Regions from separate parts of the Erythrobacter westpacificensis genome, predicted to be linked through region 1. Evidence: predicted binding sites of a transcription regulator. Region 1 holds the regulator's gene; the other holds the start of a gene.

Region 1 (3,407 bases):
CTTGATGACAAGGGTGCCGCGCGCATGGTGGATGTGGGCGGCAAGGCGGAAACCGTGCGCAGCGCGGCGGCAGGAGGTCGTATCCGGATGGCGCCGGCCACCCTGAAGGCGGTGCGCGAAGGTAGCGGTCCGAAGGGCGATGTGCTGTCCGCCGCGCGTATCGCCGGCATCATGGCGGCCAAGAAGACCGGCGAACTCATCCCGCTCTGCCACCCGCTCGCGCTCGATAGCGTAAGCGTGGATTTCACCTTCTCGAACGACGCGGTCGAAGTGACGGCCCGCGCCGCCCTCACCGGCAAGACCGGAGTCGAGATGGAAGCTCTGACCGCTGCCTCCATCGCCTTGCTGACGCTGTACGACATGGCGAAGGCGCTGGAGAAAGGGATGGTCATCGAACAAGTTCGCCTGCTGGAGAAAACCGGCGGAAAAAGCGGCGACTGGCGCGCCGAGTGAGCCTGCCCGCACCAATACCCGTTGAAGAGGCCCAGCAGCGCCTCTGCGCGCTGGTTTCCCCCTTGCCTACGGAAGGGATCGTCGCTGCCGACGCCGTGGGCCGGTGCCTGGCAGAGGATATCGAGGCGCGGCGCACGCAGCCGAGCGCGGACCTTTCAGCCATGGATGGCTACGCGATCGCTGCCGGAGATCATTCCGGCCCCTGGCGCATCGTCGGCGAAAGCGCGGCAGGCCACCCCTTTTCCGGCACGCTGGCGACGGGAGAAGCTGTCCGAATCTCAACCGGGGCGATCATGCCCCACGGCTCAGACGCGGTCCTGCTGCAGGAGAATGCGACCCGCGAAGGCGATACCCTATCGCTGAATGACGAAGGCAACCCGACACCTCGCCACATTCGCCGCGCCGGTTTCGATTTCGAGGCAGGTGAAACGCTGCTGCGAAAGGGCGCGCGTATCAGCCCCGCCCAGCTCGCGCTTGCCCTATCGGGTGGGCACGGCGTTCTGCCGGTTCATCGGCTGCCCTCTATAGCCGTTCTGGACAGTGGTGACGAACTGGGCGCCGATCCCGAGAAGTGCGAGGCGCACCAGATCCCGGCCAGTAATGGTCCGGCCATAGCTGCGCTCGCCCGGCCTTTCGTTTCGGAATGTCTACGCATCGGTCCTGTCAAGGATACGATGGACGCAATGCTCGGCGGGCTTGAAAGCGCCGCCCGCGCCGACGTCATCGTCACCAGCGGCGGCGCTTCGGTCGGCGATCACGATCTGGTGAAACCCGCACTGGAAAGATGGGGCGCGACGATCGATTTCTGGCGCGTCGCGATGAAACCGGGCAAGCCCCTGATGGTTGCGCGACGGGCCAATCAGGTCATTCTGGGCCTCCCCGGCAATCCGGTTTCCAGCTTCGTTACGGCCTATCTTTTCCTGTTGCCTTTGTTGCGAAGGATGGCGGGTGCGCTGGATATGTTGCCCCACCCCGTTGCAATGGCCTGCCTCACACCGCTGCCCGCTGGCGGCAAACGCACGGAGTTCTTGCGGGGCCGCATCGTCAACGGCAAAGTCGAACTGATCGAGGAGCAGGATAGCAGCGCCCTTCGGGCACTTGCTGCCGCGGATGTGCTGATCCGCAGGGATATCGGTGCTCCGCCGACGAAGGCCAATGACTCCGTGGAAATCTATCGCATCCGAAATGGCGGTATCGCTTGACTTGACCAGATCTGTTTCTTAATTGTTCCTTATTCGTTCCTGATGTGGAACATTAATGAGGGGCTTGCCCATGTTGACTGCCAAGCAACACGAATTGCTGCTGTTCATTCACCGCCGTCTGGAAGAAAGCGGTATCTCTCCCAGTTTCGAGGAGATGAAGGAAGCGCTCGACCTGAAGAGCAAGTCAGGCGTTCACCGCCTGATCTCTGCGCTGGAGGAACGTGGCTTCATTCGGCGCCTGCCGAACCGTGCCCGTGCTCTTGAAGTGGTGAAGATGCCGGAAAATCTCGGCGGAAAGCCAATTGATCCGGTTGCAAAGGCGACCACCCCGCCTCCAAGCCAGCCCGAGCCGGCGAACGACGTGATCGAGATTCCTTTGCATGGCCGCATCGCTGCCGGTGTCCCGATAGAGGCGCTGGAGGATTCTCAAACATTGCCGGTGCCCGCCGCCCTGCTCGGCTCGGGCGAGCATTACGCGCTGGAAGTCTCCGGCGATTCGATGGTGGAAGCGGGTATCTTCGATGGCGACTTCGCTCTCGTGAAGAAGGCGGATACGGCGCGTGACGGCGACATTGTCGTGGCGCTGGTGAACGACGAGGAAGCCACGTTGAAGTACCTTTACCACGATGGTGGCAAGATCCGCCTCGATCCCGCAAACGCATCGTACGATCCGCAAGTCTACGAAGATCGCCAGGTCAAGGTGCAGGGCAAACTCGCCGGGCTGCTGCGGCGCTACCACTGAGGTTTCGATCCTGACGAATTCATAAGAGGCGGCGTCCGGCAAGGATGCCGCCTTTTCTCTGTGCGTCAATCAGCCTCCCGGCCTCGCCACCAGCCATGATCGCCCTGCCTGTCGGCAACGCTCCGGACCTCGGGCTCCTTGCCCAGGACGATAGCCAAACCGCCGGTCTGGGAAAGCATTCGTGCGTCGGCACGCAGCCACCTTGGCGTGCAGCTGCGGGGCAGCCATCGATCGGAAACGACGATATCAGCGCGCTCGCAAGCCGCCGCAAGGGCCCGTTCGCCAACGATGTTGCGGCTCCGGCTCATCAGGATGCTCCACGAGCGTCCGCCCCGTTCAAGGGTCACTACGCAGAAATCCGCAGTGCAATCCGCGTCGGGCCATTCAGCCATGGGAATGGGTTCGCCCTCTACCCCGGCAAGTTCCAGGAGGTTGTCGCGCGTGTAATCGCTGCGCGTGTCGCGCAGGACGAGAAGGCGCTCGTCCTCTCCGGTAACGCCGACATGCCGTCCGTCGCTTGATATCAGGACGTCCGGGATCGGGGTCAGGACCAGCATGAGCGTGGCGAACGCCGTGGGCAGAAGACCCCACAACCGTGCCCTTCCCCGCCACAATGCCAGCCACAAACCGCCCGCGACGAACAGCGCGAAGGTAAAACCGGTAATCTGGGGGATCAGCTTTACCGCACCAGGCTGACTGCTGGTGAAATGGGCGATGCCGATCAGCAGATCGAGCGAGACACCGACCAACCACCAGAAGGGCGCTCCGAGACCGACCACATCCATCACCAGTGCAACGGCGATCAACGGCATCGATATGAACGTGACGAGGGGGATGGAAATGACGTTTGCCAGCGCCCCGTAAACGCCCGCGCGATGGAAGTGGAACAGTACGATCGGCATCAGTGCGATCTCGATGACCATGCCTGTCAAAAGCAGCATCAGCGTCCGCCGACCGAGCCACGCAGCGCGGCTCTCCTCCCGCGGCGCCAGAAAGCGTTTCACAGGCTC
Region 2 (3,407 bases), on a different contig from region 1:
CACCTTTCTGACAAGCTTGCGCGGGGTGACGGTGGACGGGAAGCCCGTGGCCAAGCCCGAGCGCACGCGCCTGTTCGCCTTCCACAAGCCCACCGGGCTGTTGACGGCGGAACGCGATTTCTCGGGCCGTCCCACGATCTACACCGCCCTTCGCAATGCCCTGCCCAAGGACACGCCCCGCCTGATGCCGGTCGGGCGGCTAGACATGAATACCGAAGGCCTGCTGCTGCTCACCAACGACGGCGAGTTCAAGCGGCTGCTGGAACTGCCCGCCACGGAAATCCCCCGCACATACCGCGCCCGCACCTTCGGCGACGTGACACAGGAACAACTGGAAGACCTGATGGACGGCATTGAGATCGAAGGGATGCGATATGCCCCCATCGATGCCAACCTGGAACGGCGCACGGGCCGCAACCAGTGGATCGAGGTGACGCTGACCGAGGGCAAGAACCGCGAGGTTCGCCGCGTGCTGGAGCACCTGGGCCTCGAAGTCAGCCGCCTGATCCGCACCGCCTACGGCCCCTTCGGCCTGGCAGACCTGCCGCGCGGCGCGGCGCAGGAAATCCGCAAGGAAGATATCGAACGCTTCCGGAGCAGCCTGAAATGAGGATCATCGCAGGCGACTGGAAACGGCGCCAGCTCCGCGCGCCTGCGGGCGAAGCCACGCGCCCCACGGCAGACCGCACGCGCGAAACGCTGTTCTCCATGCTGGTGAGCCGCCTCGGATCTTTCGAGGGACTTTCAGTGGCAGACCTGTTCGCAGGCTCCGGCGCGCTTGGGCTGGAGGCACTTTCGCGGGGGGCCGACAATTGTCTGTTCGTGGAGCAGGACGCCGCCGCGATCCGGTGCATCCGTCAGAACATAGCCTCCCTGCGCGCCCAGCAACAATGCGAAGTGGTGGCGGGCTCCGTCATGTCGCTAGGCCCGGCAAAGATTGCGCGTGACCTCGTGCTGCTTGACCCACCGTATGGCACCAACGCAGGCGCCGTGGCGATCGATCGGCTGGTCCGGCTTGGCTGGATCGGACCTGCGACGTGGGTCGCGCTGGAAGTGGGCGCGAAGGACGATGTGAAGATCAAGGCGCTCGACATCGAGACCGAGCGCAAGGTCGGCCCGGCGAAGCTGGTCCTCCTCCGCTGGCCCGAAATCGCGGACTAGCCCTCGCCGTCTCCCGTTTTCTGCGCCGGCGCTTCGGGCGGTAGGCCGTCTTCGATCTCGCTCGCCGGTCTGCCGGGCCAGTAATCGATCGGCACACCGCCGAAATCGAGGCCGGCCTCGCGCGGATTGATGCAGTTGTCCTGCTGGCCTTCGCGGCAAACGTCGACTTCGTAACCATTGACGCGGACCCGCATTGCGCGCCCGTCCTCGTCTCGCTCGATGACTTCGGCCTGCGGCTTTTCCTCACCCTCGTGATTGTCGGCCAAAACAGGTGTTCCGATGCACAGGGCGATAACAGGCAGGACAATTGCGAATTTCACGGCGCTTCTCCTCACGGCACACCAGCAATGCATATCATAATCGACGAAGGGCCGCCCGGTTTCCCGAACGGCCCTTCAAGGTCTTGACGGCTCGTCAGTTATTACGAACTGGCAGGCTCACCCGGCCAGTAGTCGAGCGGACGGTCAACACCGGGACCACGCTGTCCAGCGGCCCATGCGTTGATGCAGTTGTCGTCCGCATCACTCTCACACACGGGGTATTCACCCTGGTGCGGTGCCGGTGCATCCTGCACCACGGCATTGCTCACGAAGCGCATGTCGGTCGTGCTGGTCGTCGCAGCGGTCTGCTGGGTCGTGGCATTGCCATCTTCCAGTTCCGAAACCTGGGCAATCACCGAATTCCAGGCTGCAGCCCGCTGTTCAGGCGCCTGGATCTGGAAGATCGTGGCGCGCTGTTCATCGTTCAGATACCACCATGCGTCCTGCTGTTCGTCATTCAGCGACCAGTAGTAGCCGCGAAGGGCATCGTTCCAGCCGAAATACATCGTCTGCTGATCGGCGGTATAGGTATCGAACTCGGCGCGATCAGCGGGGCTGAGTTCATCGTACATCATCTGCTGGTCGGCAGTCATTTCGCCGCTTTCATGATGGTCGGCCATGACAGGCACGGAAATCATCGAAAGCGCGGTGGCGGCGGCCAAAAGTGTCTTGTTCATCACTGGTCTCCTGTGTCGGTTCGCGTTGTTGCGATTGCCCCTGAAACGGGGTGGACCGTGCGCCTGTTCCGAGAAAACGCGGTTCCCCGGTTCGTCGCTGGCCTTGCACGGCGCGCCCCTGTTCCCTAGTTGTTCACCAGTGACCCAGTCCCCCTCCACATCCGATTCACTACCCGCAGACAGCGCACCCGAATGGCTCGCGCACCTCAATCCGCCGCAGCGCGATGCCGTGCTGACGACGGAAGGGCCAGTGCTGATGCTGGCAGGGGCCGGCACTGGCAAGACAGCCGCCCTCACCCACCGCCTCGCCCATATCGTTCGGGAACGTATGGCCTGGCCCAGCGAGATCCTATGCGTCACCTTCACCAACAAGGCCGCGCGCGAAATGCGGGAGCGCGTAGGCACGCTCACCAATGGCGCGCTGGAGGGGATGCCGTGGCTCGGCACGTTCCACTCGATCTGCGCCAAGATGCTGCGCCGCCATGCCGAACTGGTCGGGCTGGAAAGCAACTTCACCATCATCGACACCGATGATCAGTTGCGCCTGCTGAAAACGCTCATTCGCGAGGCGGAGCTGGACGAGAAGCGCTGGCCCCCGCGCCAACTCGCTGGGCTGATCGACAGCTGGAAGAACCGCGGCCTCAACCCCGAGGATCTGACAGCCGTCGACAACGAAAGCTATGCCAACGGCAGGGGTGCGGAGATGTACCGCATCTACCAGGAGCGGCTGAAGAGCCTGAACGCCTGCGATTTCGGCGACCTGCTGCTGCACATGCTCAACATCTTCCGCCGCCATACGGACGTGCTGAAGAGCTACCAGCAGCGCTACAAATATATCCTGGTAGACGAGTACCAGGACACCAATGCCGTGCAGTACCTTTGGCTGCGACTGATGGCGCAGGAGCGCAAGAACATCTGCGTGGTGGGGGATGACGACCAGTCGATCTATTCCTGGCGCGGGGCCGAGGTGGCGAACATCCTTCGTTTCGAGAAGGATTTTCCCGGCGCAAAGGTGGTGAAGCTGGAGCAGAACTATCGCTCCACTCCGCAAATCCTGGCCGCCGCCAGCGGGCTGATCGAAGCCAATTCACAGCGCCTCGGCAAGACGCTGTGGACGCAGCTTCCCGAGGGGCAGAAAGTCCGCGTGATCGGCGTATGGGACGCGCCCGAGGAAGCCCGCCGCGTGGGCGAGGAGCTGGAACGGCTTGAGCGCGAGGGGCTGTCGCTGGAACAGGCCGCAATCCTCGTG

Evidence for each region. Region 1 encodes LexA, which represses DNA repair genes until DNA is damaged. Its sites were predicted from a motif close to GTTCCNCNCTTGTTCT; they were not measured.
Region 2: the regulator LexA is predicted to act here: its motif matches at 2,279-2,294, upstream of ABFX23_RS05775 (ATP-dependent helicase).

Annotation. Positions count from the first base shown of each region.
Region 1 covers NZ_BAABHV010000017.1:190,129-193,535, reverse strand. Annotated here, with positions in the region: gene moaC (cyclic pyranopterin monophosphate synthase MoaC) at 1-453, shown strand, start outside; gene ABFX23_RS11810 (molybdopterin molybdotransferase MoeA) at 450-1,655, shown strand; gene lexA (transcriptional repressor LexA) at 1,726-2,397, shown strand; gene ABFX23_RS11800 (ComEC/Rec2 family competence protein) at 2,463-3,407, opposite strand, start outside.
Region 2 covers NZ_BAABHV010000009.1:216,435-219,841, forward strand. Annotated here, with positions in the region: gene ABFX23_RS05755 (pseudouridine synthase) at 1-610, shown strand, start outside; gene rsmD (16S rRNA (guanine(966)-N(2))-methyltransferase RsmD) at 607-1,161, shown strand; gene ABFX23_RS05765 (hypothetical protein) at 1,158-1,481, opposite strand; gene ABFX23_RS05770 (hypothetical protein) at 1,583-2,158, opposite strand; gene ABFX23_RS05775 (ATP-dependent helicase) at 2,298-3,407, shown strand, end outside.